Regions from separate parts of the Sphingomonas sp. NFX23 genome, predicted to be linked through region 2. Evidence: riboswitches for the same ligand, from Rfam matches in the RefSeq annotation. Region 2 holds a riboswitch; each other region holds the start of a gene.

Region 1 (10,411 bases), on a different contig from region 2:
AACTTGGCCGGTACCGCGGTGCTCGCCGACGGCGGATTCACGCCGTCGACCGCGCCCTGGAAATACATCGTCGGCAAGGAGAGCGTCCTGGTCGCCTTCACCTTGTACTCGAGCCACTGGCTGCGCGGATCGGGCTCGGCCTCGTTCCAGCGCGCGCGGTAGCTGTGCAGCGTGACGTCGGCCCAGTCGGGGTTCTCGAACGAGCGTGCGACGCGGGCGAAGGTCGCTTCGTCGAACCAGCCGGGGGGCGACCAGTTGACCCAGTGGATGTGCGCGAAGCCCTTGCGGTCGTCGCGAGCGGCCTGCGCACCGCGCGCGGTGGCCATGAACCAGTGATACCATTGGCGCTGTGCCTGCTCGAACGGCGGGGTCGGCATGCCGCCGAGCCGGGGCGGGGTGGCGAGCATCGCCATCCGCTCGACACGGCCTGGCCAGCCAACCGCGAGCGCCTCCGCGGTGTTCGAGCCCCAGTCGTGCCCGGCGACCATGAACGTCTCGATCCCTAGCCCGTCCATCAGCGCGATCATGTCCATCGCCAGGATCGCGCTGTTGCCGGTGCGCGGTGCATCACGCACGAACCGGGTTTCGCCGAAGCCGCGCAAGGTTGGCACGATGGTCCGCAACCCGGCTGCGTTGAGCGCGGGGACGACCTCGTCCCAGGTCGATGCGTCGTCGGGCCAGCCGTGGATCAGCAGGACCGGCTGGCCGTCGCGCGGCCCGGTATCGGCGTAGGCGAGTTCGAGATCGTCGGTGGTCTGGATCGGCATGATGGTCCTCGTCGGATCGGGGCGTCGGACTCGTTGTGGAAGCTCATGGTGGAGCGGGCCGACGCGAAAGGGTCCTGGTATCGAAACAGTCTCGGGAGGCTGCTGTTCCGGCGGCTAAGCCAATGATCCGCAAAGATGATCGGGCGGCGCGACGTGGTGGGCCGAATTGCGATCCGCGCGTTGTGGATCGCAGAACTTCAGGAGCACGACGATGGATTTAAGTAGGGCGGATTCACGACGGATGGCCGGTGCGGTCGCAGGTGGCGTGGTGGCCGGGCTGGGCATTACCGCGCTGCTGATGGCGGGCGAGCGCAAGAGCGGCGAACCGTCCGAGATCGTCACGCTCGAACGCAAGACCGCTGAGAAGCTGGGCATCGACACGCCTGCCGCGGATGCCCTGCCGTCGTCGCGCGAGCAAGCGGTCACGCAGGGCGGTCACCTGTTGCTGTCTGCGGCGGCGGGTGCGGTCTACGCCGCGACCGTCGACGAGGAAGCGTCGGTCATCGGCTCGGGCCTGATGTTCGGTGCGGCATTCTATGCGGCGATGCACTGGATTACGGGGCCGTTGCTTGGCGTGAAGCCGCCGGAGTGGCAGGCCGGTGCGAAGACGATCGGCATGCACAGCGTGAACCATGCGGCGTTCGGGCTGGTCACGGCGCTGGGCGCGAAGCTCGCGACCCGGCGCTGAACGGAAGTCTCTTTAGGGCGTGACGGTGTGCCCGTGCGGCACACCATCATGCGCTATCGTCAGCCTGCCGCGTCGACCTGCGGCAGGTAGGCGGCATACCCGTTGGCTTCCATCTCGGCGCGCGGGACGAACCGCAGCGACGCCGAGTTGATGCAGTAGCGCAGGCCGCCCTTGTCCTGCGGGCCATCCTCGAACACGTGGCCGAGATGGCTGTCGGCGCCTGCCGAACGGATCTCGGTGCGGACCATGCCGTGGCTGCGATCGTGGAGTTCGGCGACGTGCTCGGGCGTGATCGGCTTGGTGAAGCTCGGCCAGCCGCAATGCGAATCGAACTTGTCCGCGGACGCGAACAGCGGCTCGCCCGAGACGATGTCGACGTAGAGACCGGGCTCGCGCGTGTTGAGATACTCGCCGGTGCCGGGCCGCTCGGTGCCGCTCTGCTGCGTGACGTGGAACTGCTCGGGTGTGAGCTTGGCGATCGCCTCGTCGGTCTTCTTGTAGTCGGTCATGGTGATCCTCTCGCGCTCAGGAGAGCGCCGGTTGGCCGTTCGAGGCGGACAGGCCGCCGTCGACCGGCAGGTTGACCCCGGTTATATAGTGCGCGTCGGCGCTAGCCAAAAACGCGATGGCGCCGACGATGTCTTCGGGCTGTGCGCCGCGTGCCATCGGGATGCGTTCCTCGAACTTCGCGATAAGGTCGGGCTGGTCCTTCATGCCCGCGGTCAGCGCGGTGTAGGTCAGCGACGGGTTGACCGCGTTGACACGGACGCCGTGCTTCGCCTCGTCCATCGCGAGCGCGCGGGTGAAGTTGGTCACCGCGCCCTTGGCGGCGCAGTAGAAGCTGTGGTTCCAGTCGCCGCCGAGGCCCGATACGGACGAAACGTTGACGATGCAGCCCTTGTTTGCGCGCAACGTGGCGATCGCGGCGCGGCTCATGTGGACGACGCCGTAGAGGTCGGTTTCGATGACCTTGGTGAATTCGGAGAGGTCGCCCTCGTCGAGCTTGCCGAGATGGTCCACGCCGGCGTCGTTGACGAGCACGTCGATTCGGCCGAACTTGTCGATCGCATGCGCCACCAGCGCCTCGCAGGCGGCCATGTCAGAGACGTCGGTTTCGAGCGTTTCGACGGTCGTGCCGTCGAGGCTGGCGGCGACCTTCGCGAGGCCGTCCGCGTCCTTGTCGCCGAGTACGAGCGTCGCGCCCTCCGCGGCGAAACGACGCGCGGCGCCTTCGCCGATGCCGGAGGCGGCGCCGGTGATCACTACGATCTTACCATCGAATCTCATCGATCTGTGTCCTGAAGCTTTGGGAGATAACGCGATGAACGACCGACGCGCGTACCGGTTTCCTTGCTGAATCAAGGAGATCGCCGGTCAGTCCCAACGGCGGACCCTGGCCGGTCTCGCGTGCGTTGATGCGCTCGAACCTGCTTTTACCGGAGATCATCATGCTCGCATCCTTCCTGATGGGCCTCGTCGGTGGCCAGCGCGCGATGACGCCGCTCGCCGCGGTCGCCATCGCTGCCGCTCGTGACGAATTGCCCGCCGACAATGGTGCGCCGAAGCTGCTGTCGCATCCCGTCGTCGCGGCGGGTGCGCTGGCGCTCGCGATCGGCGAGATGGCGGGGGACAAGCAGAAGACCGCGCCCGACCGGATCGTCGCGATCGGCCTGGCCGCGCGGTTCGTCACGTCGGCTATCGCGGGCGCGTCGCTCGTCCCGCGGCGGCAGCGGTGGATCGGTGCAGCGGTCGGCGGACTGACGGCGGTGGCCGCGTCCTATCCGGGCTGGCGTGCGCGGATGGCGGCGATGTCGCAGTACGGCCAGACGCCGACGGGTTTCGTCGAGGATGCGGTGGTTCTTGGCGGCGCGGCGGCGATTGCGCGCAACGCGGCGAAGCTTGGCGCGGCCTGACGCCGGACGTGTATTCCGGGCGGGCCGAAAAGCTGCCATGCGGCGGCGATGATCCGTATCTCGCTCTCTACGCTTGCCTTCGTATTGATTTCGTCCGGGGGTGCGGTCGCGCAGACGACTGTCGCGCCTAGCGACCAGCAGGCTGACATCGTCGTCACCGGGCGCGGGCTGGCCGATGCGCCCGGCGATCGTGCGTACGACGTCGTCACTATCGATCGTGCGCGGATCCAGGCGAATGCGAGCAATCGGCTGGAGAGCGTGCTGGCCGACGTCGCGGGGCTCCAGCAGTTTCGTCGGTCGGACTCGCGCAGCGCCAACCCGACCAGCCAGGGGATTTCGCTGCGCGGGATCGGCGGCAATGCCTCCAGTCGCGCGCTGCTGATCTTCGACGGCGTGCCGCAGGCGGATCCGTTCGGCGGCTGGGTCGCGTTTCCGGCGTATGCGACGGGGCGGCTCGGGCGCATTCGCGTGACGCGCGGCGGCGGGAGCGGGTATCAGGGGCCGGGGGCGTTGGCGGGGACGGTCGAGCTCGAGAGCGCGACGCCGGACCAGGCGGCGCCTTTCCAGGGCAGTGTCGCGTATGGCAGCCGGGATTCGGTCGATGCACAGGGCTCTGCGGCACTGGTGCACGGGTCTGGGTTTGCGACCTTGTCCGGAGCCTATGCGCGCGGGGACGGCTTCACGCCGACCGTCGAGGAAAGCCGGGGAATCGTCGATCGCGCCGCGCCGTACGAGCAGGCGTCGGGCGCGCTGCGGACCGTCGTCGGGATCGGCTCGAAGACCGAATTGCAGATGAATGCGAGCGCGTTCACCGATCGGCGCGACCGGGGGAGCGACTTTACCGACAACAAGAGCGAAGGCGCGGACGCGAGCGTCCGGCTCATCGGGCGCGGGCGCTGGGGGTATTCGGCGCTGGCGTATCTGCAAACGCGCGCGTTCGCGAGCAGCTTCAACAGCATCAACGCCGCGCGGACGACCGCGATCCAGTCGCTGAACCAGTATAATACGCCCGCCACCGGGCTTGGCGGACGGATCGAGATCGCTCCGCCGCTGGGCGAGAGCATCACGCTGCGTCTGGGCGCGGATGTTCGCGATGTCAGCGGCAAGACGCAGGAGCTGTATACGTTCGTCAACACCGTGCCGACGCGGCGGCGCGAGGCCGGCGGGAGCACGACGACAACCGGCGTGTTTGCCGATGGGAGCTTGGTTGCTGGCGACTTCACGTTCAGTCTTGGCGGCCGGGTTGACTGGTGGTCGATCGACGGCGGCTATCTGTCCGAACGGCCGCTGGCCGGCGGCGCGGCGTTGACCAATCTTCGATATGCGGACCGCGATGGCAGCGAGACGACCGGCCGGGCGGGCGTAGCGTATCAGCCGGTGGAGGCGATCACGCTGCGCGCGGCCGGGTATCGCGGGTGGCGGCTGCCGACGCTCAACGAGCTGTATCGGCCGTTTCGCGTCGGCAACGATGCGACCGCGGCGAATGCGCTGTTGTCGCCGGAGCGGCTGACCGGGGTCGAGGGCGGGGTGACGCTGACGCCTGCGCCGGGCGTGAGCATCGCCGCGACGTATTTCTACAACCGGCTGAAGGATGCGGTGGCGAACGTCACGACGACCACGCCGACGCAGGTGTTGCCGGGGGTGACGACCTACCGCGTTCGCCAGAACCTCGACGCGATCCGCGCGCATGGGTTCGAGTTGAATGCGGCGTATCGGCCGGGTCCGTTTGGTGTTCAGGCGTCGTGGTCGCACACGAACTCAAAGGTCGAGGGATCGGGGATCACGGCTGCGCTGGACGGCGTGCGACCGGCGCAGACCCCTCGCGACCAGGTTTCTGGGACGGTCGACTGGCGACGCGACGCGGCGACGCTGTCACTGACGGTGCGGCATATCGGCCAGCAGTTCGACGACGACCAGAATACGCGCGTGCTTGGGGCTGCGACGACGCTCGATGCGTATGCAGCGTTGCCGATCCTGCGGTCGCTGGTTGCCGAGTTTCGGGCCGAGAATTTCCTCAACGAGCGGGTCGAGGCAGGGGTCAGCGGCGCGAACATCGTCGAGCGCGCCACCCCGCGGACGATCTGGGTCGGGCTGCGCTACGGCGGGCGGTGATATTCTTTCTGCTAAGGAAAACGAAGACATCATGTTTCCCCGCGAAGGCGGGGACCCAGACTGGACTCCCGCCTTCGCGGGAGAACAACGGAGGGAAAGCGACGTCCCGACTAACACGCCACCACCCCGGCGGAGGCCGGGGCCCAGTTGGCAAGGTCGCAGTAACGACGGACCGCGCTTAGTTAGTGACATTCCCCAACTGGGCCCCGGCCTCCGCCGGGGTGGTGCGGTGGACGGTGAGGGAGCTTACGATCCTCCCCCGCAAGGGGGAGGTGGCACCGAAGGTGACGGAGGGGGAGGCATGCGATCACCCCCGTTTCCGTGTCCGCCCCCTCCGTCTGGCAAGCGCCAGCCACCTCCCCCTGGCGGGGGAGGATCAGCAGGCCCCGCGTTGACCCGTGCCTGGCGCACGACTAATGCCGCGTACGTGAAGGGTTCCCCGCAACGGGATCAAAAGGGAAGTCGGTGCGCGGGCCGGGTCGTCACGATCCAAATCCGCAAGACCGGCGCTGTACCCGCAACTGTGACCGGATAGCGGCCACCCCGATATGCCACTGGGTCTCGGCCTGGGAAGGTGGGGTGGGCGCGGCGACCCGGAAGCCAGGAGACCTGCCTGTCACGGTCGATCCACTGCGCGGGCGGGTGTCCGGCGCGGACGAGTGCTCCGGTCCAGCCGGGTTTCCTCGAGCGAGAGACGTCTGGCCGCCCGGCGAATGGTCGCTGGCGGTTCTGGTTAGGACGCAGCCGAATGACGAAATTCTTCCTTCTCCTGAGTGCCGCGGCGATCGCATCGCCCGCCTATTCTCAGACCATATCCAACCCAGACGCCCCCGAAATCGTCGTCACCGCGACCCGCGCTGCGCAACCGCTGAGCGAGATCGGCCAGGCCGTGACCGTGATCGACCGCGCCGAGATCGAGCGCCGCCAGACCACCATCGTCTCCGACCTGCTCGCGACCACGCCTGGCGTCACCGTCACGCGTAACGGCACGGTCGGCGCGCTGACCAGCGTCCGCATCCGCGGTGCCGAGGCGGATCAGACGCTCGTCGTGATCGACGGCGTGCGCGTCAACGATCCCTCGTCGACCGGCGGCGGCTTCAACTTCGGCAACCTCCTGTCGAGTTCGGTCGAGCGGATCGAAATATTGCGCGGTCCTAACTCGGTGCCATGGGGCAGCCAGGCGATCGGCGGCGTCGTCAACATCATCACCGCCGCACCGACCGAAGGCGTCCAGGCGCGCGCCAACGCCGAATATGGCTATGCCGACAGCGTGTTCGCGAGCGCGGGCGTGTCGGGCAAGTCGGGTCAGGTGTCCGGATCGCTGACCGGCGGATATCTGCGCACCGACGGCATCTCGTCGGCGGCCAGCGGCACCGAGCGCGACGGCTATCGCCAATATGGCGCAACCGGGCGGGTCGGCGTCGAGTTCGCGCCGGGCATCGGCCTCGACCTGCGCGGCTATTTCGCCGACAGTCGCGTCGCGATCGACGGCTTCCCGGCCCCTGATTACGTGCTCGTCGACACCGCCGAATATTCGAAGACGCGCGAAGCCTATGGTTACGCGGGGCTACATGCGAACTTCGCCGACGGTCGGTTCAACAACCGCGTGGCCTTCACGATCGCCGACATCAACCGCGACAATTACGACCCGAGCTTCGGCAGCGATCCGTCGTTCATCGGTCGCGGCCGCAGCGAACGCTACGAGTATCAGGGCGACTTCCGCCCCCTCGACCAAGTGCGCGTCGTCGCAGGCGTCGAGCGCGAGAACAGCCGCTTCAACGACGGCTTCACCTTCGCGGATACCGGCATCACCAGCGTCTACGGCCAGCTGATCGTCAAGCCGCTCGACGTCCTCACGATCACCGGCGGCGTCCGTAACGACGACCACGACGATTTCGGCAGCCACACGACGTTCGGCGCGAACGCCGCGCTGGCGTTGCGGACCGGAACCACCGTCCGCGCGAGCTATGGCGAAGGCTTCAAGGCGCCGACCTTGTACCAGCTCTTCTCCGACTACGGGAATCGCGGCCTCGATCCGGAGACCGCGCGCAACTTCGACGTCGGTGTCGAACAGGCGTTCCTCGACAACCGCGCGCGCGTCGCGGTGACCTATTTCAACCGGCGTACGCGCAACCAGATCGACTTCCGCGACTGCAGTCCGGCGGAGCAGACGACCGCCGGTTCGATCTGCGTCGACCGCCCGTTCGGCGTCTACGACAATATCGCCCGCGCCGAGGCGGACGGCGTCGAGTTCACCTTGGCGCTGCGCCCGGTCGACGCGCTGACGCTGACCGCGAACTACAGCTATATCGACACCGAGAACCGCTCGATCGGCAGCGATTTCGGCAACGATCTCGCGCGCCGTCCCAAGCAGACCGCGAGCGTCGACGCCGATTACCGGTTCGCGTTCGGGCTGTCGGTCGGCGGCACCGTGACGATGGTCGGCGACAGCTTCGACGACGCCGCCAACACCGTGCGACTCGACGGCTATGCGCTGGCGGGCGTCCGCGTGGAAATGCCGATCACCGACCAGATTGCACTGTACGGCCGCGTCGATAACCTCACCGACTCGCGGTACGAGACGGTCGCGGGCTACGGCAATTACGGTCGCGCGGCGTATGGCGGCGTACGGTTGCGGCTGAAGTGAGGCGCGGGGCGATCCTCCTCGCGCTCCTGCTCGGGGGCTGCGCGCAATCCCCCGGAGCGGGCGGTGGCGGGGGGATCGTCTCGACCAATCCGTGCGTGGATTCGGTGCTGGTCCGGATCCTGCCGCCCGCGCGGATCGCCGGGATCAGCCACTATTCGCAAGATCCGTCCGCGACATCGATCCCGCTCGCCGTCGCGCGCCGGTTTCGCGGCATCGCGGGGACCGCCGAGGAGGTGATCGCGCTCCACCCCGATCTCGTCATCGCCAGCACCTACACGCCGCCCGCGACTCAGGCGGCGTACGCGCGGGCCGGTCTGAAGACGCTGCTCGTCGGCATTCCCGACTCGATCGCGGAGAGCCAGGCGCAGGTCACGCAGATCGCCGATGCTGCCGGAGCGCCGATGGGCGGCGCGCGGATCAATGCCGAGATCGACCGCGCGGTGGCCCGCTGGAGCCACAAGGATGGACGGTCGCCGAGCGCGTTGCTCTATATCAGCGGCGATCTCGCGACGGGGGGGAGCACGTTGCTGAACGACATGATGACGCGCGTCGGCTTCCGAAACGCCGCCGCGAGCTACGGCTTGACGCATACCGGCACGCTGTCAGCCGAGACGATCGTGACGCAGCCCCCCGCCGTCGTGATCGCTTCCGAACGCGAAAGCCGCGGCACCGCGCTGCGCCACCGCCTGCTGCCGAACACGCCGCAAGCCGTCTTCCCGCGCGTCCTGATCAATTGCGGCGGGCCTACCATCCCGCCTGCGCTCGAACGCCTCGCCGCGATCCGGGCGGGGCTGTGATGCGAGCGCTTAGAATCGCGAACGGCTCACCGCCCGTGCTCCTCCCCGGCGGAGGCCGGGGCCCAATTGGGATGACCGAAGTAATGACCTGCCGCGCGCTGTCACGACTGTCCCCCAATTGGGCCCCGGCCTTCGCCGGGGTGGTGGCGGTGGTCGGTACGGGCGAAGAGGCGCTCTGATGACCCGCACGCTGAAACTTGCCGTATTGGCCGTCCTGGTCGTCCTCCTGTTCAGCCTGTCGCTCGGCTGCGGCAAGGTCTGGGTGCCGCTAGACGCGTGGTTCTCGAGCGACCCGCGCTGGTGGATCATCCTCGAACTCCGCCTGCCGCGCGCGGTGCTGGGGCTTGCGCTCGGCGCCACGCTCGGCCTGTCGGGAGCGGTGCTGCAAGGCTATCTCCGCAACCCGCTCGCCGACCCCGCAGTCGTCGGCGTGTCGTCGGTCGCGGCGCTGGCGGCGGTCGCGGCAATCGTGTTCGGGCTCGGCTCCGGCCCCGCGATCTTCGTCGCCGCGATGCTGGGCGCAGGCGGTGCGGTCGCGCTGCTCGCGGCGCTGACATGGCGGTCGCCGAGCGCGATCACCTTCATCCTCGCGGGCACGGTGCTGTCGAGTCTTGCCGGCGCGCTGACCGCGTTCCTGATCTCGATCGCGCCGAACCCCTATGCGGTCGCCGAGGTGATCGACTGGATCATGGGCGCGTTGACTGATCGCGGCTGGGACGACGTGACGCTCGCGCTGCCGCCGATGGTGGTCGGTGCGGTGCTGCTGTTGCTCACAGGCCGCTCGCTCGACGCGCTGGCACTGGGCGAGGCGGCGGCAAGGTCGCTCGGGATACGGATGGGTCGCGTCCGGTTGCTCGTCGTGCTGGGCACCGGCCTAGTTGTCGGCGCGGGCGTCGCGGTGACCGGCGTGATCGGCTTCGTCGGGCTCGTCGTGCCGCACCTCCTACGCCCGATCTTCGGCCACCGCCCGAGCGCCTTGCTGTTACCCTCGGCACTTGGCGGCGCAGCGCTCGTACTCGCTGCCGACAGCCTCGTCCGTCTCACACCCGGCGCTGGCGAAATCCGGCTCGGCGTTGCGATGGCGATGATCGGCGCGCCGTTCTTCCTGGGATTGCTGGTCAGGGAACGAGGCCGCGCATGGATCTGATCATCGACTCTTTGGGCGTGAAGCTCGGTAAGCGCGCTGTCCTGAGCGACGTATCCGTACACCTCCGTCCCGGCCGCGTCACCGCGATCCTTGGCCCCAACGGCGCTGGCAAGAGCACGCTCGTCAAAGCCGCCGCGGCGCTCGTCGACCGCAGCACCGGCAGCGTCCGCCTCGACGCGCAGGACGTCGCCGCGATGGACCCGAGCGCTCGAGCGCGCGCGATCGGCTATCTCCCGCAGGACGCAACGGTGCACTGGAACATCGTCGCGCGCGATGTCGTCGCGCTTGGCCGCCTGCCGCACCTCGGCGCGCATGCTGCTCCATCGCTCGAAGATCATGC
Region 2 (10,411 bases):
GCGCTCGCAGGATATTTCGTCGAAGCGCATATCGATCCGTTGATCGTCACGCTGTCCGCGTCGGAGCTTCCACCGGTCGAGCGCATTCGCGCATTCGCGGATCATGTTCGCGACCACGACATGGCGCAGCTGGCCTTGGCGATGCGGGCCTGGGCGAAAAGCGACGCGCGGGTGGCCGCGGCGATCCGCGAGCATGACGACACGGTGATGGCGTTCCTCGTCGAGCAACTCGTGGCGCATGGGTTCGAACCTGCCGAAGCGGGGATTCGCAGCTATGCGCTGTTGGCGATCGGCCTCAGTCAGGTCCATGCCGCCGAAGGGATTGAGCGCAGCGTCGTTCGCGAGGGATTGCTGACACTGCTGTGCGAGCGCTAGCGTAGTGGACTGACGCGACTCCGTAAAAAAGCGGAGCGCGAACAAGAGGATGCGGGCATGCAGACGTATGACTACGTAATTATCGGCGCGGGCTCGGCCGGCTGTGTGCTCGCCGCGCGATTGACCGAGGACCCTGATGTGAGCGTGCTGCTGCTCGAGGCGGGCGGTCGCAACGACGGCGTGCTGGTGCGAATGCCCGCCGGCGTCGGCGAACTCATCAAGAGCAAGAATGCGAGCAACTGGGGCTTCTCGACCGAGCCCGAGCCGCATCTCGACGATCGCCGGCTGTGGTGGCCGCGCGGCAAGGGGTTGGGCGGGAGCTCGTCGATCAACGGCATGATCTACACGCGGGGCCATCCGCAGGATTACGACGAGTGGCGGCAGATGGGCTTGCCCGGTTGGTCGTTCGACGACGTGCTGCCGTATTTCAAGCGGCTCGAAGGGCATCATCGCGGCGCGTGCGACCTGCACGGCGGCGGCGGGCCGCTGACGATCTCGGGCGGCGAGTCCGACAGCCCGTTCTACGACGCGCTGGTCGAAGCGGGGCGGCAGGCGGGCTATCCGGTGACTGAAGATTTCAACGGCGCTAGCCAGGAAGGGTTCGGGCGCTACGACCTGACGGTCGCGGACGGGAAGCGCTGGAGCACCGCGGCGGCGTATCTGCGGCCGGTACTGTCGCGGCGAAACCTGACCTGCGTCACGGGCGCGCGGACGACGCGGATCCGGATCGACAAGGGACGTGCGACCGGTGTCGATTACGTGCTCGACAAGGGTGCGCGCGCGGAGAGCGTGACGGCGACGCGCGAGGTTCTGCTGTGCGCGGGGGCGGTGCAGTCGCCGCATATCCTCCAGCTATCGGGGATCGGCGATCCAGATCGGCTGACCGCGGCGGGAGTGGGCGTGGTGCACGCGCTGCCCGGTGTCGGCGAGAATTTGCAGGACCATCTCGACGTCGTGATGAACTGGAAATCGCGCGGGCTGCGGACCGGGTACGCGATGACCAAGGGCGTGGGGATGATCGGGGTCGGGCTCAATTACCTGCTGCGCGGCAAGGGGGCGGGGCGGCAGCAGTTCCTCGAGGCAGGCGCGTTCGTGTCTTCGCGCGAGGGGCTGTCGCGGCCCGACGTGCAGATCCACGCGGTGCTCGCGATCATGCAGGATCACGGCAAGGTCAAGGCGACCGAGGACGGCTTCACGCTGCACCTTTGCCAGTTGCGGCCAGAGAGCCGCGGGCGGATCGGGTTGCGCTCGGCCGATCCGTTCGCGGATCCGGTGATTGCTGCGAACTATCTCGCGACCGCGGAGGATCGGCGAGTGATGCGCGCGTGCGTCGGGATCGGGCGCGACGTGGCACGCCAAGCGGCGCTCGACCCTTACCGTGCGGGGGAATTGTCGCCGGGCGAGGATGTCCAGACCGATGACGAGATCGATGCGTGGGTAAGGCGGACCGCGGAGACGATCTACCATCCGGTGGGGACGTGCAAGATGGGGACCGCAGACGACACGATGGCGGTGGTCGATGCGAGCTTGGCGGTGCGGGGGTTGCAAGGACTGCGGGTGGTCGACGCATCGGTGATGCCGACGCTGATCGGGTCCAACACCAACGCTCCGACGATCATGATCGCGGAGAAGGCGGCGGACATGATCAAGGGGCGGCAACTGGCAAGGGCGGCTTGAGGGCGGTCGGTATTTGCATCCTCCCCCGCCAGGGGGAGGTGGCACCGGAGGTGACGGAGGGGGAGGACACGGAACAGGCGTTTCCTTTCCTCCCCTCCGTCTGGCAAGAGCCAGCCACCTCCCCCTTGCGGGGGAGGATGCGTCTCCTCGTATCCCGCATCCAACCATCCTCACCAACTGCCGTACCCGATGTCTCGGGCCGGGTGGGAAAGGTGAAGACAGCTCTTTAAACCATCACCGCGGCGCCATCCGGATCGCGCCGTCCAGACGCACGTCTTCCCCATTGAAATACCCGCATTCGATCATCGTCAGCGCCAGCGCCGCAAACTCCTCCGGCCGGCCGAGCCTCTTCGGAAACGGCACAGAAGCCGCCAGCGCATCGCGCACCTGCTGCGGCGCGGCCGCCAGCAACGGCGTGTCGAAGATCCCCGGCAGGATCGTGTTCACCCGGATCCCCTCGCTCATCAGGTCGCGCGCGATCGGCAGGGTCATGCCGACCACGCCGGCCTTCGACGCCGAATACGCGGCTTGCCCCATCTGGCCGTCCTCCGCCGCAGCACTCGCGGTGTTGACGATCGCCCCACGCTCGCCGTCCTCGCCCGGCTCCAGCGTCAGCATCCCCGCCGCCGACTTCGCGAGACAACGGAACGTGCCGACGAGGTTGATCTGGATGATCCGATCGAACGCATCGAGCGGAAAATGCTTGATCGAGCCATCCTGCTTCGACCGCCCCGCCGTCTTCGCCGCGTTGCCGGTGCCTGCACAATTGACCAGGATCCGTTCCTGGCCATGCGCCGCGCGCGCCGCCGCGAACCCCGCATCGACACTGTCGTCAGACGTGACATCGACCTTGCAGAACACCCCGCCGATCTCGTCCGCGAGCGCTTCGCCCTTGTCCGCCTGGAGGTCGAAGATCGCCACCTTCACCCCCTTGGCGGCCAGTGCACGCGCCGTGGCGGCGCCCAGGCCCGACGCGCCTCCGGTCACGACGGCAGCAGTGTTTGCGAGGTCCATGCATCTCTCCTGTCAAAGCCCCGAGGTCCGCGCCCCGGTTGCAGAACATTAGTTATGCCGGTATTCGAGGCTTGCCAAGCCGGCATGTCGCTGAGGATCCGACGATGAGCCACGCCATGTTGCAGAACGCCAGCCCGCATTGGCTTCCGCGCCAGCCAAAGGGTGCGCTCGATCATATTCCGGGCAGCAATGGCCTGCCGTTTGTCGGCAACACCTTCAAATTGCTGGCCGATCCGATCGCGTTTAGCGAGGGTATGGCCGCACGATACGGCCCGATCTATCGCAATCGCGCACTCGGCGGCACCGGCGTGAACTTGCTCGGACCCGACGCGAACGAACTGGTGCTGTTCGATCGCGACAAGATCTTCTCGTCCGAACAGGGCTGGGGCCCGCTCCTCAACATGCTGTTCCCGCGCGGCCTGATGCTGATGGATTTCGACAAGCATCGCGCCGACCGGAAGGCGTTGTCGGTTGCGTTCAAGCCCGAGCCGATGCGGCATTATGCGACTGAGCTAGATGCCGGGATCGAGGCCGCGATCGGCGGCTGGGCCGGACAGACCTTGCGCTTCTACGACGTGGTGAAGAAGCTCACGCTCGATCTCGCCGCGACCAGCTTCCTCGGCGTGCCGCTCGGCGCGGAGGCGGACCGGATCAACCAGGCGTTCGTCGACGAGGTGCAGGCGAGCGTCTCGCCGATCCGCAAACCCTGGCCCGGTACGCAGATGCGCAAGGGCGTGAAGGCGCGCGCGTATCTGGTCGACTTTTTCGAGCGCGAGATTCCCGCGCGCCGGACCGGAAACGGCCAGGATTTCTTCTCGCAGTTCTGCCGCGCGACCGATGACGACGGCGCGCCGCTGACCGCGCTGGCGATCGCCGACCACATGAACTTCCTGATGATGGCGGCGCACGACACGATCACGTCCTCCGCGACCAGCCTGGTGATGCTGCTCGCGCGCAACCCGGATTGGCAGGAGCGGCTACGCGAAGAGGTCGTCGCGCTCGACCCGGATGTGCCGCTGACCGAGCAACTCGATCGCCTGATCCTCACCGAATACGCGTTCAAGGAATCGCTGCGGATGATGCCGCCGGTCCCGTCGATCCCGCGGCGTGCGCTCAAGGATTTCAGCTTCGGCGGGTTCGATATCCCGGCGGGCACGAGCGTCAACACTGCCATCACCTATACGCACCGGATGGCGGAGCACTGGCCCGATCCCGACAAGTTCGACCCGCTCCGCTTCACGCCCGAAGCGTCGAAGGGCCGCCACCGGTTCGCCTGGGTCCCGTTCGGCGGCGGCGCACACATGTGCATCGGCTTGCACTTCGCGACGATGCAGATGCGACTGCTGATCGCGCACCTGCTCACGCGCTACCGGATCGAGGCGGCAGCGGACAGCGGCGACGCGTGGCAGGTCTTCCCGATCCCGCGCCCGAAGGATGGTTTGCCGGTGACGTTCGTACCGCTTGCCACCCCGCAATAGTGTGTCATCCTCGCGCGGTTCATTCGAAGGAGCCGTTCGTTGCGCTTGACCCTTGCTCTCCTCCTGCTCGCGGCGACGCCGGCCTTTGCCCAGCAACAACCGGCCGCACCAATACCCGACGGCCCGACGCGCAGCTTCACCGGCAGCGACCTGTTCGGCCTGACGATCGCGGCCGACCCGCAGATCAGCCCGGACGGCAAGACGATCGTCTATGTCCGCCGCACCGGCGACGTGATGACCGACAAGATGCAGTCCTCGCTCTGGCTGATCGACGTCGCGAGCGGTCGCCAGACACCGTTCGCGACCGACGGCAGCAGCCCGCGCTGGTCGCCCGATGGTATGCGCATCGCCTATGCCGCGCGCGACGGCGAGGGATCGCAGCTGTTCGTCCGCTGGATCGGCGGCACGCAGAGTGCACGGGTCACGAGCTTCCCCGGCGACCCGCAGGCGCTCGCCTGGTCGCCGGACGGGACCAGGCTCGCCTACATCGCGACGGTAGCAGGCGAGGGGACCAAGCTCGGCACGCAGCCGCCCAAGCCCGAGGGCGCGAAATGGGCCGAGCCGCTGACGATCATCGACCGGGTCAACTACCGCAACGACGGGCCGGGCTATGTGAAGCCGGGCTACGACCATCTCTTCGTGGTCGGTGCCGACGGCGGAGCGGCTCGGCAGCTCACATACGGCAAGTTCGACGATGGCGGCCCGCTGTCATGGACGCCCGACGGCCGCAGAATCGTCTTCGCCGCGATCCGTGGCCCCGCCGCCAACCGCCAGGTGATGAACTCCGACGTGATCGCGGTCGATGCGATGAGCGGCACGATGCGGATGTTGACCACGCGCGACGGCCCCGATGCGCAGCCGCGCGTATCGCCAGACGGCAGCAAGATCGCGTGGCTCGGTTTCGACGACAAGCGCCGCAGCTACGAGAACACGCAGCTCTATGTCGGCGACCGCGACGCCGCCTCGCCGCGCTCGCTCACCGCCACGCTCGACCGGGCGATCGAGGACGCGGTGTGGTCCGCCGACGGTCGCAGCCTGTACGCGAGCTACGACGATCACGGCCAGCGCCGCGTCGCGCGCGTCGGGATCGATGGCCGCGTCACGCCGCTGATCGACAACGTCGCGGGCGGCGGGCTCGACCGGCCGTATACCGGCGGCGAGTTCTCGGTCTCGATGGGCGGCACGATCGCCTATACCGGCGGCGATGCGAGCACGCCTGCCGACGTCTGGGTGCTGGCGGGCGGGAAGCCGCGCCGCCTAACGACGCTCAACGCGGTGCTGACCGGATCGAAGGCGCTCGCACAGGTCCGGAAGATCGCGGTGACCGCGCCCGATGGTCGCCCGATCGACGCATGGCTCGCGACCCCGCCGAGCCGTGTCGCCGGTCAACGCGTACCGCTGATCCTCGAAATCCACGGCGGTCCGAACGCCGCGTACGGCCCCGGTTTCGCCACCGACATGCAGCTGTACGCCGCCGCCGGGTACGCCGTGCTCTGGACCAACCCGCGCGGCTCGACCTCCTATGGGGCCGAATTCGCCAACCTGATCGACAAGACCTACCCCGCCGCCGATTACGACGACCTGATCGCCTCGGTCGACGCGGCGATCAAGGACGGCACCGCCGACCCGGACAATCTGTTCGTGACCGGCGGATCGGGCGGCGGGCTGCTGACCGCGTGGATCGTCGGCAAGACTGACCGGTTCAAGGCCGCTGCGACGCAGAAGCCGGTAATCAACTGGATCAGCGAGGCGCTGACGATGGACAACACGCTGTTCACCTCGCGCTACTGGTTCACCAAGCTGCCGTGGGAAGATCCGATGAGCTATTGGAACCGCTCGCCGCTCAGCCTGGTCGGCAACGTCAAGACGCCGACGCTGGTCGTGGTCGGCGGCGACGATTACCGGACGCCGGTCAGCGAATCCGAGCAATATTACGCGGCGCTTCAGATCCGCGGCGTGCCGACCGCGCTCGTGAAGGTGCCGGGCGCGAGCCACGGTGGCCTCGCCGCTCGCCCGTCGCAATCCGCGGCGAAAGCGTCGGCGATCATCGCCTGGTTCGATCGATACCGGAAGCCCGCAGTCGCGACCGGAGCAGCACAGTGACGGCGCGGTACATGATGCTCGCCGGCGTCGCGCTGGTCTCGACCGCGGCGGTTGCGCAGGTCCAGCCGCCGCGCGTCGCGAAGAAGCCGTTCCAGGTGACGTCGCCCAACGGTGCGCGCGAGGACGATTACTTCTGGCTGCGCGACGACACGCGGAAGAATCCCGAGATGCTCGCCTATCTCGCCGCCGAGAACGCCTATGCCGACGCGCAACTCGCGTCGCTGAAGCCGCTCCAGGCCAAGCTGTACGAAGAGACCGTCTCGCACATCAAGCAGGACGACAGCTCGGTGCCGTATCCGAAGAACGGCTATTATTACGGCTCGCGGTTCCAGACCGGCGCGGATTACCCGATCCTCGAACGCCGCAAGGGCAGCCGTACCGCGCCCGCCGAAACGCTGTTCGACGAGCCGGCGATGGCGAAGGGCCACAGCTTCTTCGCGCTGAGCGACTGGGCAGTGAGCCCCGACAACCGCCGCGTCGCCTGGGCCGAAGACACCGTCGGCCGTCGCCAGTATGTCCTCAAGGTAAAGGACCTAGCGACCGGCGCGACGATCGCCGACACGCTCTCGAACATCGAGCCGAACGTGGTCTGGGCGGACGACAACAAGACCGTGCTGTACGTCGAGAAAGACCCGGTCACGCTACGCGGCTACCGCGTGAAGGCGCATGTCCTCGGCACGCCCGTCGCCAGCGACCGGTTGCTGTACGAGGAGAAGGACGACACCTATTCGATGGGCGTCGCGCGCACCGCCGACGACAAGTTCGTCTGCATCGGCGTGAGCAGCACGGTCAGCGACGAGCAGCGCTGCGCCCCCGCCGCCGCCCCGACCAGCTTCACGATCGTCGCACCGCGTGCGCGCGAGTTCCGCTACAGCGCGGATCACATTGGCAACCGCTGGATCATCCGCACCAACAAGGCAGCGAAGAACTACAAGCTGGTGACCGTCGCCGACGCCGATCTGGCCAAAGGCACGGCGGCGTGGCGCGACCTGACGCCAGCCAGCGACACCGTCTTCATCGAAGGCTTCAAACCGTTCGACGGCTTCGTCGCGATCGACCAGCGCGAAGGCGGCAATCGCATGATCCGCGTGCTGAACGACGCGGGCAAGTCGACGCCCGTGACCGCCGACGAGCCCGCCTATCGCATGTCGTTCGACGTCAACGAGGAGACCGCGACGCCGTGGGTCCGCTACACCTATGGTTCGCTCGTGACGCCGACCACGACCTACGAGGTCAACGCGAAAACCGGCGAGCGTCGCGTGCTGAAGGTCGCACCGGTGCCAGGCTACGACCCTGCGAAATACGTCACCGAACGCGTCTGGGCGCCGGCGCGTGACGGCACGCGGATCCCCGTGTCGCTGGTATACGCCAAGGGAACCAAGCGAGACGGCACCGCGCCGCTCTTCCAATACGCCTATGGCAGCTATGGGATATCCAGCGACCCGGCAGTCGACCCCGGTCGCATCGGCCTGCTCGATCGCGGCGTGATCTACGCGATCGCGCATATCCGCGGCGGGCAGGAGATGGGGCGCGGCTGGTATGACGACGGGCATCTGCTCAACAAGAAGAACAGCTTCACCGACTTCATCGACGTCACCCGCTATCTCGTCGCACAGAAATACGCCGCCAAGGACCGCGTCGCGGCGATGGGCGGCAGCGCGGGCGGGCTGCTGATGGGCGGTGTCGCGAACATGGCGCCAGCCGACTATAAGCTGATCATCGCGCAGGTGCCGTTCGTCGACGTGGTGACGACGATGCTCGACGCGTCGATCCCGCTGACGACGTTCGAGTATGACGAATGGGGCAACCCCGCGCAGAAGGCGTCGTACGACTATATGCTGAGCTATTCGCCGTACGACAACGTCAAGGCGAAGGCGTATCCGGCGCTCTATGTCGGCACCGGACTGTGGGACAGCCAGGTGCAATATTACGAGCCGACCAAATGGGTCGCTAAGCTCCGCGAACTGAAGACCGACAAGAACCCGCTGCTGTTCCGCGTCAACATGGAGGCAGGGCATGGCGGCAAGTCCGGGCGGTTCGAACGCTATCGGCAAAATTCGGAATGGCAGGCGTTCATGCTGCAACAGCTTGGTGTCGCGAAGTAGCGCGACCGTTGGCACGCGACCCGAAGCAGGGTACCGAACACGCGGGACGCGGCTTCCAGCCGTTTCCCGTGATCGCGTCGGTGCCCGGAAGGGCTTGATTGGGAATGCGGTGCGGACGGTTCGCCGTCCCATGCCGCGGCTGTCCCTGCAACTGTAAGCGGCGAGCGAGACGCACGAGCCCTTTTCGCGAGGGCAGCCACTGGGTGAAAACCTGGGAAGGCGTGCATCGAGCAGCGACCCGCGAGCCAGGAGACCTGCCGGCGTCTGGTCGCTCTTGTCCCGGTCCAGGGGGTGGCCGAGGCACGGTGAACGCCGCCTGCGTGACACTGGCTGAGCGACGACCATGTGGCGGGGGCCGCATCGGTGTCGTGCGTCGGCCGCTCATGGCGTCCGGTCGTCGCATGGCCCGGCCGTTTTCGGCAGGCCCCGGTCCTCGTCGGACGCTGCGGGGTTTGTGCATGACGACTTTGACGATGGAACGACCGACGCGGGTTTCGACCCGAAAGCGCATCGGTTGGATGTTCGCAGGCCTGGTCGCGGCCAACATCGCCGCGTGGTGCTGGGCGTTCTCGCTGTTCCACGCGCAACCGCTGATGCTGGGCACGGCGCTGCTCGCCTGGGGCCTCGGCCTGCGCCACGCGGTCGACGCAGACCACATTGCGGCGATCGACAATGTGACGCGCAAGCTGATGCAGGACGGCCAGCGCCCGATCGCGGTCGGCTTCTGGTTCGCGATCGGCCATTCGGGGATCGTGCTCATCGCGGCGGTCGCGATCGCACTGACCGCCAATGCGCTGTCGCAGTTCGAGGCATTCAAGCAGGTAGGCGGGGTGGTCGCGACCGTCATCTCCGCTGTGTTCCTGTTCACGATCGCCGCGATGAACCTGATCATCCTCCGCTCGGTCTGGCGCACCTTCGGCCATGTCCGCGGCGGCGGCACCTATGTCGAGGAGGACCTCGACCTCCTCCTCGGCAACCGCGGCCTGCTCGCACGTCTGTTCCGCCCGATGTTCCGGCTGGTCACGCGGAGCTGGCACATGGCGCCGCTCGGCTTCCTGTTCGGACTCGGTTTCGACACGGCGACGGAGGTCGCGATCCTTGGCCTCTCAGCGAGCCAGGCCGCCGACGGTCTCTCGATCGGTGTCGTCCTAGTCCTCCCCGTGCTGTTCGCGACCGGCATGGCGCTGGTCGACACCGCGGACGGCGTCGTTATGCTTGGTGCCTATGAATGGGCGTTCGTGAAGCCGATCCGTAAGCTCTACTACAACATAACCATCACCTTGATCTCCGCGATCGTCGCGATCGCAATCGGCGGGATCGAGACGCTCGCGCTGCTCGGATCGAAGCTCGGCTTCACCGGCGGCATATGGGACGTTGCAACGGCACTCGGCGAGAACTTCAATGGCCTCGGCTTTGCGATCATCGGCCTGTTCGTGCTCTGCTGGGTGCTGAGCTTCGCAATCTACCGCTGGAAACGCTTCGACGAGATCGAAGTCGTGCACGGATAAGCTAGCTCCTCTGTTCCCCAAGCTCGACGCGCTCTCGATCCTCCCCCGCCAGGGGGAGGTGGCGCGAAGCGACGGAGGGGGAGGACGACGATCACGTTTGTTCCGTGTCCTCCCCCTCCGTCTGGCAAGTGCCAGCCACCTCCCCCTCGCG
Region 3 (10,411 bases), 140 kb from region 2:
GTCGGAGGGGCCGATCCTGCTGGCGCTCGACGCCCGCCACGCACCGAAGACCACCGCGAATTTCCTCGCCTATGTCGATGACGGTCGGTTCGACGGGACCGATTTCTACCGCGCCAGCCGCCAGAAGTCCGCGCCGAAGCTCGGCTTCATCCAGGCCGGCATCCGCACCGATGCGCGGCGGATCCTGCCGCCGTTTCCACTCGAGACTACCGCGATGACCGGGATCAAGCATCTCGACGCGACGATCTCGATGGCGCGCGGGATGACGCCGGCGTCGGCGGGCGGGAATTTCTTCATCACAGTCGGGCCGGCGCCGGCGATGGACGCGCGCGCGGGCTATCCGGGCTATGCGGCGTTCGGGCATGTCGTCGCGGGCATGGACGTGGTGAAGCGCATCCTTGCCAAGCCGACCGGCGGCGGGATGGATGCATTCAAGGACCAGATGATCCTGAAGCGTGTCGCGCTGGTGAGTGCTCGGCGTTTGGATGGGGTGGTGAAGCCGACGGGGCTGCCGCGGGCGTGGCTGATCGAGACGAGGCCGCAGCCGCGGAAGTGAGGGGCTGGAGGGCGATCTGGACCTTGCTTAGCACGTGGACTGTGCGACTCTTACTCTAGTCCGAGGAAGCGTTGGTCCCATTGCAGGCTTCTGTCGCAAACTCGGTCGCCGTCGACGTGCACCGCCCCGGCGAAGGCCGGGGTCCAATTGGAAAGGTCGGAGTAACGATGCTCGGCCTCAGTTAGCGGCATCCCCCAATTGGGCCCCGGCCTTCGCCGGGGTGGTGTTTTGTCTTGGCAGGGTCATAAGTCAGTTGCCACAACCCTCTGTTCTACCGCGAAGGCGCGAGCTCAGGGTAACGAATGCAGGTATTCGTGGCTCCTGGCCCCCCGCCTTCGAGGGGGAACGAAACGGCTTAGGCAGTGAGGCTCAACGCAACCGCTTCCGCGACCTTGATGCCGTCGACCGCGGCGGAAAGAATACCCCCCGCATAGCCTGCGCCTTCGCCGGCCGGGAAAAGCCCCGCCGTGTTGAGGCTCACGAAATCATCGCCGCGCGTGATCCTGACCGGCGACGAGGTGCGCGTCTCGACCCCTGTGAGCACCGCGTCGGGATGGTCGTAGCCGGGGATCTCGCGTCCGAATGCAGGCAAAGCCTCGCGCAGCGCAGAGATCGCGAACTCGGGCAGGCACTCCGACAAGTCAGTCATATGGACGCCCGGCTTGTACGACGGGATCACTGAGCCTAGCGCGGTCGACGCGCGCCCCGCGAGCAGGTCGCCGATACGTTGCGCGGGCGCCTTGTAGTTCGAGCCGCCGGCGACATAGGCGCGCGATTCCCAATGGCGTTGCAGCTCGATCCCGGCGAGCGGGTGGCCGGGATAGTCGCGCTCGGGGTCGATGCCGATGACGATCCCCGAGTTCGCGTTGCGTTCGTTACGCGAATATTGGCTCATGCCGTTGGTCGCGACGCGGCCCTCCTCTGAGGTCGCGGCGACGACGGTGCCGCCTGGGCACATGCAGAAGCTGTAGACCGTGCGCCCGTTCTTGCAGTGGTGCGACAGGCTGTACGCCGCCGCGCCGAGGTCAGGGTGACCCGCGCACGGCCCGAACCGCGCTTCGTCGATCCAAGATTGCGGGTGTTCGATGCGGACGCCGATCGAGAACGGCTTGGCCTCGACGTAGACGCCCTTGGCATGCAGCATCTCGAACGTGTCGCGCGCGCTGTGGCCGACCGCGAAGACGACGTGGTTGGCTTCGAGATAGTCGCCGGTGCTGAGATGAAGACCGCGAAGCTGGCGAGTGCCGGCCTCCTCGACGATGTCGAGACCGTCGACGCGCGTCGAGAAGCGGTATTCGCCGCCGAGCGCCTCGATCGTCTCGCGCATGCTCTCGACCATCGTGACGAGACGGAAGGTGCCGATATGCGGATGCGCTTCGGTGAGGATTTCGGGTGGCGCACCGGCTTTCACGAACTCGGTCAGGACCTTGCGGCCCAAGTGGCGCGGGTCCTTGATCTGGCTCCAGAGCTTGCCGTCGGAGAAGGTGCCGGCGCCGCCCTCGCCGAACTGGACGTTCGATTCGGGGTTGAGGACGCTTTTGCGCCAGAGACCCCAGGTATCCTTGGTGCGTTCGCGGACGACCTTGCCGCGGTCGAGGATGATCGGGCGGAACCCCATCTGCGCGAGGATCAGGCCGGCGAACAGCCCGCATGGGCCCGCGCCGACCACCACCGGGCGGGGGCCGGTGTAGCTCGCGCCGCCCTTGGTGACGAAGCGGTAGCCGGTATCCGGCGTGCGCTGGACGTGACGATCCTTGCGGAAGCGGGTGAGGACGGTGTCCTCGTTCTTCAGCGTGACATCGACCGAATAGACGAGCTGGATGTCCATCTTGTCGCGGGCATCGTGCGCGCGTCTGGCGATGGTGTAGCGGATCAGGTCGCGCGGGGTAACGCGCAGGCGGTCGCGGATCGCGGCGGGGAGCGCTTCGTCGGCGTGGTTGAGCGGCAGCTTGAGGTCGGTGATGCGGAGCATGTCGGTCGCTCTAGCGCCGCGCGGCGCGATCCGCCATCGGGAGGACGAGAGGACTTGATCATGCGGACCGACGACGAACAGAATGCCAAGAGCGCCAAGCGCAAGGAGGTCCAGGACCGGATCGTCGCGAGCAAGACGATCGAGAAGGGGCTGATCATCGTCCACACCGGCAAGGGCAAGGGCAAGTCGACCGCCGCGTTCGGCATGGCGGTGCGGATGATCGGGCATGGGCGGAAGGTCGGCATGGTGCAGTTCGTCAAGGGCGCGATGGCGACCGGCGAGAAGACGATCTTCGATGCGTTCCCCGCGCTGTGCGAGTTCAAGCCGATGGGGGAGGGCTTCACTTGGGACACGCAGGACCGCGCCCGCGACATCGCGGTGGCGCGTGAGGCGTGGGACGAGGTGAAGCGGATGATCGCCGATCCGTCCTATGCAATGGTGGTGGCGGACGAACTGAACATCGTGTTGCGCTACGAGTATCTGCCGGTCGACGAGGTGCTGGCGGTGCTGGCGGCGAAGCCGGAGATGACGCATGTCGTGGTGACCGGGCGGAACGCGCCTGATGCGTTGATCGAGGTGGCGGACCTCGTGACCGAGATGACGCAGGTGAAGCATCCGTTTCGGTCGGGCGTGAAGGCGCAGGCGGGCGTGGAGTTCTAGGCGGCTTCCTACTCTACGGTCCGTTACGAGGACCGTCCGTCATCCTGACGAAAGTCAGGCCCCAGAGCCACGAAGGCTGCCGCCCGTTACCCTGGATCCTGACTTTCGTCAGGATGACGGGAGGGCGTGGGGACGGCTGGCGGACTTCTGACCGACGTAGCCGTGTCTTGCGCCGGGTCTTCCTCCCGCCTATCGCTTCGCCCGCGACAGGTTCCCCCGATGCTCACGCCGAGGGGGATGAAAATGGGAACGGGAAACACCCGGCTGCCCCTGCAACTGTACGCGGCGAGCCATTGTGCCTCATGCCATTGGGATGTTCCCGAGAAGGCGGCGCGGACGGCGTTGACCCGCGAGCCAGGAGACCTGCCCGTCGCGGTCGTCTTTCGTCCGGCCAGGGTGCGCCGAACGGACGGGTAACACCCCGAGCGACGACATCGCTTCGCGTCGCGCGAAGGCAGGAGGCGTCCGCTTCTCGCCCTTTGCGCGGTGCGGGACCGACTGTCCGAAGGGGTTCCTATGCCAAGTACACATCATTCCAAGATCGTCCGGGAACGGACATGCTGAAGCCGGTCGAGGACGGCGTCGCGGTGGTCGCGTGCAACACGTGCCGCCATTCCGCCGACGCGCGCGACGACGAGCAGGGCCAGCGTGGCGGCGCGCGGCTGGTCAGTGCGCTGAAGGCAGTGCAGGCGAGCGATCCCGCCTATGCCGACGTAGCCGTGCAGGAAATGCCGTGCCTGTTCGCGTGCCAGGATTTCTGCACCATCCATCTGCGCGCACCCGCCAAGGTCGGCTATGTGCTAGGCCGTTTCGAGCCGACCGAAGACGCTGCCCGTGCGATCCTGGATTACGCACGGCTCTACGGCGAGAGTGCGTTCGGACAGGTGCCGTTCAAACAATGGCCGCAGGGCGTGAAGGGCCATTTCATCACCCGCACGCCGCCTGCCGGGTTCGTCGTGGAATGACTTTTTTTCCGACAGCCGGGGCATTTCTATCATCCTTGAGCGCGTTGCCGCAGCCGGACGAAGCCGCTCGATCGGCGGCAGTGGCGCGGCAGGGGCAACTGACCAAGCCGCCGGGCTCGCTCGGGCGGTTGGAAGAGATTGCCGTCTTCATGGCCGGTTGGCAGGGCCATGAACGCCCGCGGCTCGATCGCGGCCGGGTGGTGATCTTCGCGGGTAATCACGGCATCGTCGATCGCGGCGTCAGTGCGTTTCCGGCCTCCGTCACGGCGCAGATGGTGGCCAATTTCGAACATGGCGGCGCGGCAATCAACGCGCTGTCGCGCGCGGCGGGGCTCGATCTCAGAGTCGTCCCGCTCGATCTCGACCGGCCGACCATCGATTTCACCGTCGCCCCGTCGATGTCGGAGGAGGAATGCCTCGCGGCGATCAACGCGGGCGCCGCCGTCGTTGCGGACGCACCCGATCTGATCGTGCTCGGCGAGATGGGGATCGGCAACTCGACCTCCGCCGCCGCGCTGTGCCTCGCCAGCTTCGATGGATCGGCACGCGACTGGGTCGGGCCCGGTACCGGAGTCGACGACGACGGCATGGCCCGCAAGATCGCGACCGTGGAGGCCGGGCTGGCGCTGCACCGGGACGCACTGAGCACGCCGTTCGAGACGCTACGCCGGCTTGGCGGTCGTGAACTTGCGGCGATCGCAGGCGCGGTCATAGCTGCGCGTCTCGCAGGCGTACCCGTCATGCTCGATGGCTTCATATGCTGTGCCGCGGTCTCGCCGATCGCCGCTGCGTGCCCGGATATTCTCGCGCATTGTCTTGCCGGCCACGTGTCGGCCGAGCCGGGTCATGCGCGATTGTTGCGGGCATTGGACCTCGATCCCCTGTTGTCGCTGGGCATGCGGTTAGGCGAGGGGAGCGGCGCGGCGGTGGCGACGTTGCTCGTCCGCGCGGCGCTGGCGACGCATGACGAGATGGCGACGTTTGCCGAGGCAGGGGTCTCCGTCGCGTGACCGGTTCGCACATGCTGTACCTGATGCGGCATGGCGCGCCCGTCCGCAAAGGCCTGTTGCTGGGGCGAACGGACGATCCGGTGACGGAGGCCGGCGTTGCGGCGTGCGTCCGGCGAGCCGCAGGGCTGAAGGTTGCCGCGATCGTGTCGTCAGACCTGAAGCGTACTCGCGATTGCGCGACGGCGATCGGCAGCGTGCGGGGCATCGTCGGCGAGGTCGATCGACGGTGGCGCGAACTCGACTTCGGAGCGTGGGACGGAATGCGTCCAGCCGATATCGATCCGGCGGCCTTCGCTCGGTTCCACGACGATCCGGACGCTGCTCCGCCGCCGGACGGTGAGCGATGGTCGTCGTTGCTGGACCGGGTCGGCAATGCCTTGGCGGTACTTCCGTCGGTGCCGACGTTGGTCGTCACGCACGGTGGCGCTATCCGGGCGGCGCTCGCGGACCTGTGTGGGTTCGATCGTCGCCGGACATGGGCGTTCGACCTGCCTTATGCCGCGCTTGTGTCGTTGCGGATCTGGCCGGAGCCGGATCGGACGGTGCAGATCGTCGGGCTGGCGACGTGAAGCGGCTGGTCGTCGCGTTCGGTTTCCTGACGCGCCTGCCGATGCCGCGCGTCGAGGCCGGGGCTCCCGACTTTGCCGCGGCGATCCGATACTATCCGCTCGTCGGACTGGCGATCGGCGTGCTCGTCGCCTCGGCGGGACGGGCAGGTGCATCGATCGACCCCTGGACCGGGGCGTGCGCCGCGTTGCTGACGTGGATCGCCGTCACGGGCGCATTGCACCTCGACGGGCTGGCCGATCTCGCCGACGGGCTGGGCGCGGCGCATGGCGATCGGACGCGGTTGCTCGCGGTGATGGCCGATCCGCATATCGGCAGCTTCGGCGTCGTCGCGATCGTCGCTCAGATGACCGCCAAGCTCGTGCTGCTGCACGCGGTCGGGCTGACGGCGTGGTGGCTCATCATCTTGGTGCCGTTTGCGTCGAGGATGGGGCCGCTGGCCTGGGCAGTGCTGTTGCCGCCGATGCGGGTAGGCGGATTGGGCGCTGCGGTCGCCGGCGCAGTCCGATCGCGCGACCTTGTCGGCTGGGGGCTCCTGCTGGCGCTGGCTGCCGTCGCGGTTCCCGCGCTGTTGGCGGTTCCGCTCCTGATACTGGCCGTCGCTGCGTGGTTGCGGCGTACATTAGGGGGCGTGACCGGAGACGCGCACGGGGCGGGGATCGAGCTTGTCGAGACGGGCGTCCTGCTCGCTTTCGCCATCGTCGGTGCGTCAGCCGGCGCGCTGGGCTAGGGCGAGCATCGCATCGAGATCGAGGTGACGTTCGAGCGTCGCGGCGATCGCGTCGAGCGCCGCATCGATCGAGGCAGCATGGTCCGGTCCGACCGCGTCGACGCCGAGCCGCGCCAGCCACGCCGCGCGTTGCTCGGCAAGCCCGAACAGGCCGTGGACGTAGCTGCCGTGGACCAACCCGTCCGCGCTCGTCGCACCCTCCGCGCTGCCGTCGATGCGGTGGCCGACGGGACGGCACAGATCGGTGCCAGTCGTCACGCCCATGTGCATCTCATAGCCTTCGAACCGTGCACCGTTTGCGGTCCCTTCGATCCGCTCGAGCGTTTTGGTCGGCGTCAGGATGGTGTCGATATCGAGCAACCCGAGCCCGGCTATCGAGGTTGCCGCGCCTTCGATACCGTGCGGATCGGCGATGCTCCGACCGAGCATCTGGTACCCCCCGCACAGCCCGAGTACCGGCCTGCCCCGTCGGTGATGCGCGAGGATATCGATGTCCCAGCCTTGTGCACGAAGGAAGGCGAGGTCGGGGATCGTCGCCTTCGATCCGGCAAGGACGATCATGTCCGCCGCAGGGATCGGCGTGCCTGGTGGGACCATCACGAGCGCGACGCCGGGTTCTAGGCGCAGCGGATCGAGGTCGTCGAAATTGGCGATCCGCGGCGTGATCGGGCAGGCGATCGTTACGCGACGGTCGACCGACGCGGAGCGGCGTTCGAGGATCACGGCGTCTTCACTGGGCAGGCGCGCGGCGTCAGTTAGCCAGGGTACCACGCCGTAGCCGCGCCATCCGCTGCGTGCCTCGATCGCCCGATAGCCGTCGTCGAACAGTGCGGGGTCGCCGCGGAACTTGTTGACGAGGAAGCCGTGGATCATCGCCGCGTCGGCAGGGTCGATCACCGCGCGCGTGCCGACGATCGAGGCAATCACCCCGCCGCGATCGATATCGCCGACCAGGATCACGGGGACGTTGGCGGCGCGGGCGAAGCCCATGTTGGCGATGTCGCTTACGCGCAGGTTGACCTCAGCTGGGCTCCCCGCACCCTCGACGACGACGAGATCGCAGCTGGCCGACAGCCGCTCGAAACTGTCGAGCACGTCGACGAGCAGCCCTTCGCGCCCTTCCCGCCACCGCGCGGCGGCGAGCGTTCCGCGGACCTGCCCGCGGACGATCAGTTGCGACGTGCGATCGCCCTGTGGCTTGAGCAGTACCGGGTTCATGTCGACGCTTGGTTCGACCCGACACGCGATCGCCTGCGTGGCCTGCGCGCGGCCGATCTCCCCGCCGTCGGCAGTAACCGCGGCGTTGTTCGACATGTTCTGCGGCTTGAACGGGCGGACCGACAGGCCACGGTTCGCAAACGCGCGGCACAGTCCGGCGACGAGCACCGACTTGCCGACGTCGGAGCCGGTCCCCTGGAGCATCAGAGCCGCCATGCGAGTACTCCGGCGATGACGAGGAGAAGGATGCAGGCCCGGCGATAGATGCCGAGCGCCGCGCGGAGGTCAGTGGCGGATACGTGGGTGCTTCCGTCGCCGATATACGGCTTGGCAGTGACGATGCCGTCATAGGCGATCGGTCCGGCGAGACGAAGGCCGAGCGCGCCGGCCATCGCCGCCTCGGGCCACCCTGCGTTGGGTGAGGCATGGTTGCCGGCATCGCGTGCCATCGTCCGCCAACCGCCCCAGCCGGCAACGCAAAGCAAAACGCCGCTGAGCCGGGCGGGGATGAGGTTGGCGAGGTCGTCGGTCCTGGCCGCCGCCCAGCCGAATGCACGCCACCGGTCCTCGCGGTGCCCGATCAGGCTGTCTGCGGTGTTGATGGCCTTGTACGCCCAGAGGCCGGGCAGGCCGGCGACCAGCAGCCAGAACAGCGGCGCAACGACGCCGTCGCAGACGCTTTCCGCGAGGCTCTCGATCGCGGCGCGCGCGACGCCGGCTTCGTCGAGTGTCGCGACGTCCCGACCGACGATCATAGCGACGCGGGCGCGGGCAGCTTCAAGGTCGCCGGTATCGACGGCGCGCGCGACCGGCACCACATGGTCGTACAGACTCCGGATCGCGAGGCCCGGCGCCGCCATCGCGCCGATCGCGATCCAGGCCATGGGACCAAGAACGAGCCGCGCGAGGGAAGTCGCAGCGAGCGCAACGCCGACCGCCACTGCGATGAGTGCAACGATCGTGACGACACCGGCGGCACGGCGGATCGTGTCCGATAGCGTAGGGCGGTTCCAGCGCGTCTCCGCCCATCCGATCATTCGCGCGAAGCCGCCAACCGGATGACCGATCCGCGCATAGAGCGGCGCCGGCCAGCCGATCGCTGCGTCCATCATGATCGCCAGCACGGCGACTGGCTCAACCACCGCCAAGCGCCTCGTCGAGCCGCGCGAAGGCTTCGTCATCGCCAGGGACGCCCATACGCAGCCAGCGTGTCGAGTGGTCGAACGATCGAGTCAGGATGCCGACCTGTGCAAGCCGTTCGAACAGCGCTGGTGCCGCGTCGTCCTCGATCAGCCGGAACAATGCGCAATCGCCGCGGGCTTGGAGGCCATGACGTGCCAACATCGTGTCGAGCCTCTCTGCGCGTTCGACGATCGAGACCCGCGCGGCAGCGATCCATTCGGCGTCTCGGTAGGCCGCGATGCCATAGGCCACGGCGTGCGCCGATATCGGCCAGCTGCCGAGCCGCCGTCGTATCTCGGCGACGTGCTCCAGCGGCCCGATCATGAACCCGAGCCGCACGCCGGGCAGGCCGAAGAATTTGCCGAACGACCGAAACACGATCGCGCGATCGTCGGGGCCGAGCAGGGGAATGAGGCTAGATCCGGGCGCGACGTCGGCAAACGCTTCGTCCACGATCAGGAAGGCACCGCTGCGGGCGATCGTCAGCAAGCGTTGCGGCGTGTCGCACTGGCCGTCGGGATTGTTGGGGTTGGCCAGCAACAGCGTGCCGTCCGCGAGCGTCCCGATCGCATCCCGCGCTATCGGAACGGCGCCGTCGATCGCTTCGGCATGCGTGGCGTAACTCGGCACGACGAACCGGACGGGGCTAGGCAGGTCCAGTGCAGCCAGCATCCGAAGACCGAGTTCACTGCCGGGCAACGCGACGACCCGGTCCGCGGTCGTACCGAACACCGCCGCCGCCGCCGCTTCCAGATCGGCGATCGCTGCGGGCGAGGGGAGGCTGTGCAGATCGACCGTCGGAACGCGATCGGTAGGCCACGCGCAGGGGTTGATGCCGGTCGACAGGTCGAGCCAGGGTCTCGGCGCATCCGGATAGTGGACGGCGGCGAGATCGATCCGTCCACCGTGGATGCGCAGGGGGTTCATATTGTCTTTCACTCACGCCCGCGGGCTTTCGCTTGATCTTCCGGGCGTCATCGTCATTCCGGGCCCATCGAGCAAGCGTGAAGGAAACGGTAGGATGCAATCGGTCGGGACGCCGTTCGGAAAAAGCCTGTTCGTGCTGGGCGGCGCGCGCTCGGGGAAAAGCCGCCACGCGCAAACCTTGGCCGAAGCCGCGGCGACGGACCACGCGACGCGGCTCGTCTATATCGCGACCGCGCAGGCATTCGACGGCGAGATGGAGGATCGGATCGCGCGCCATCGTGCCGATCGCGACGATCGGTGGCGGACCGTCGAGGCTCCGCTGGCGCTTGGCGAGGCGCTGAAGAGCGAAGACGGCCCGGACGTCGTGATGCTGGTCGATTGCCTGACCCTGTGGGTGTCGAACCTGCTGCTAGCCGACGAGGCTGTCGCCGCGCGCGTAGACGATCTGGTCGAGACGATCGCGCGATTGAAGGGCCGCGTCATCCTCGTGTCGAACGAGGTCGGGTTGGGTATCGTCCCGGACAATGTGTTGGCCCGGCGTTTCCGGGATGCGGCAGGGTTGCTGCATCAGCGGATCGCCGCGGAGGTCGACTCCGTCGAGATGGTCATGGCCGGGTTGGTCCA

Evidence for each region. A riboswitch is a leader RNA that binds a small molecule or an ion and turns the genes downstream of it on or off. The one in region 2 is predicted to bind cobalamin.
Region 1: it holds a riboswitch for cobalamin, as region 2 does, so the genes downstream of both, J4O76_RS10370 (TonB-dependent receptor plug domain-containing protein) here and J4O76_RS12560 (HoxN/HupN/NixA family nickel/cobalt transporter) in region 2, are expected to answer to the same signal.
Region 3: it holds a riboswitch for cobalamin, as region 2 does, so the genes downstream of both, J4O76_RS11950 (DUF1636 domain-containing protein) here and J4O76_RS12560 (HoxN/HupN/NixA family nickel/cobalt transporter) in region 2, are expected to answer to the same signal.

What each region holds. Positions count from the first base shown of each region.
Region 1 is NZ_JAGEKH010000003.1:598,213-608,623, reverse strand. It holds gene J4O76_RS10405 (L-dopachrome tautomerase-related protein) at 1-767, opposite strand, end outside; gene J4O76_RS10400 (hypothetical protein) at 979-1,455, shown strand; gene msrB (peptide-methionine (R)-S-oxide reductase MsrB) at 1,515-1,964, opposite strand; gene J4O76_RS10390 (SDR family NAD(P)-dependent oxidoreductase) at 1,981-2,742, opposite strand; gene J4O76_RS10385 (hypothetical protein) at 2,726-2,905, opposite strand; gene J4O76_RS10380 (DUF4126 domain-containing protein) at 2,904-3,368, shown strand; gene J4O76_RS10375 (TonB-dependent receptor) at 3,417-5,480, shown strand; cobalamin riboswitch at 5,896-6,111, shown strand; gene J4O76_RS10370 (TonB-dependent receptor plug domain-containing protein) at 6,229-8,127, shown strand; gene J4O76_RS10365 (ABC transporter substrate-binding protein) at 8,124-8,924, shown strand; gene J4O76_RS10360 (FecCD family ABC transporter permease) at 9,103-10,071, shown strand; gene J4O76_RS10355 (ABC transporter ATP-binding protein) at 10,062-10,411, shown strand, end outside.
Region 2 is NZ_JAGEKH010000004.1:351,392-361,802, reverse strand. It holds gene J4O76_RS12590 (TetR/AcrR family transcriptional regulator) at 1-375, shown strand, start outside; gene J4O76_RS12585 (choline dehydrogenase) at 433-2,052, shown strand; gene J4O76_RS12580 (SDR family NAD(P)-dependent oxidoreductase) at 2,287-3,066, opposite strand; gene J4O76_RS12575 (cytochrome P450) at 3,171-4,544, shown strand; gene J4O76_RS12570 (prolyl oligopeptidase family serine peptidase) at 4,584-6,647, shown strand; gene J4O76_RS12565 (S9 family peptidase) at 6,644-8,752, shown strand; cobalamin riboswitch at 8,814-9,028, shown strand; gene J4O76_RS12560 (HoxN/HupN/NixA family nickel/cobalt transporter) at 9,211-10,260, shown strand.
Region 3 is NZ_JAGEKH010000004.1:215,338-225,748, forward strand. It holds gene J4O76_RS11935 (peptidylprolyl isomerase) at 1-556, shown strand, start outside; gene J4O76_RS11940 (NAD(P)/FAD-dependent oxidoreductase) at 912-2,528, opposite strand; gene cobO (cob(I)yrinic acid a,c-diamide adenosyltransferase) at 2,589-3,188, shown strand; cobalamin riboswitch at 3,380-3,573, shown strand; gene J4O76_RS11950 (DUF1636 domain-containing protein) at 3,746-4,153, shown strand; gene cobT (nicotinate-nucleotide--dimethylbenzimidazole phosphoribosyltransferase) at 4,150-5,163, shown strand; gene J4O76_RS11960 (histidine phosphatase family protein) at 5,175-5,732, shown strand; gene cobS (adenosylcobinamide-GDP ribazoletransferase) at 5,729-6,460, shown strand; gene J4O76_RS11970 (cobyric acid synthase) at 6,440-7,894, opposite strand; gene cbiB (adenosylcobinamide-phosphate synthase CbiB) at 7,882-8,820, opposite strand; gene J4O76_RS11980 (aminotransferase class I/II-fold pyridoxal phosphate-dependent enzyme) at 8,813-9,787, opposite strand; gene cobU (bifunctional adenosylcobinamide kinase/adenosylcobinamide-phosphate guanylyltransferase) at 9,882-10,411, shown strand, end outside.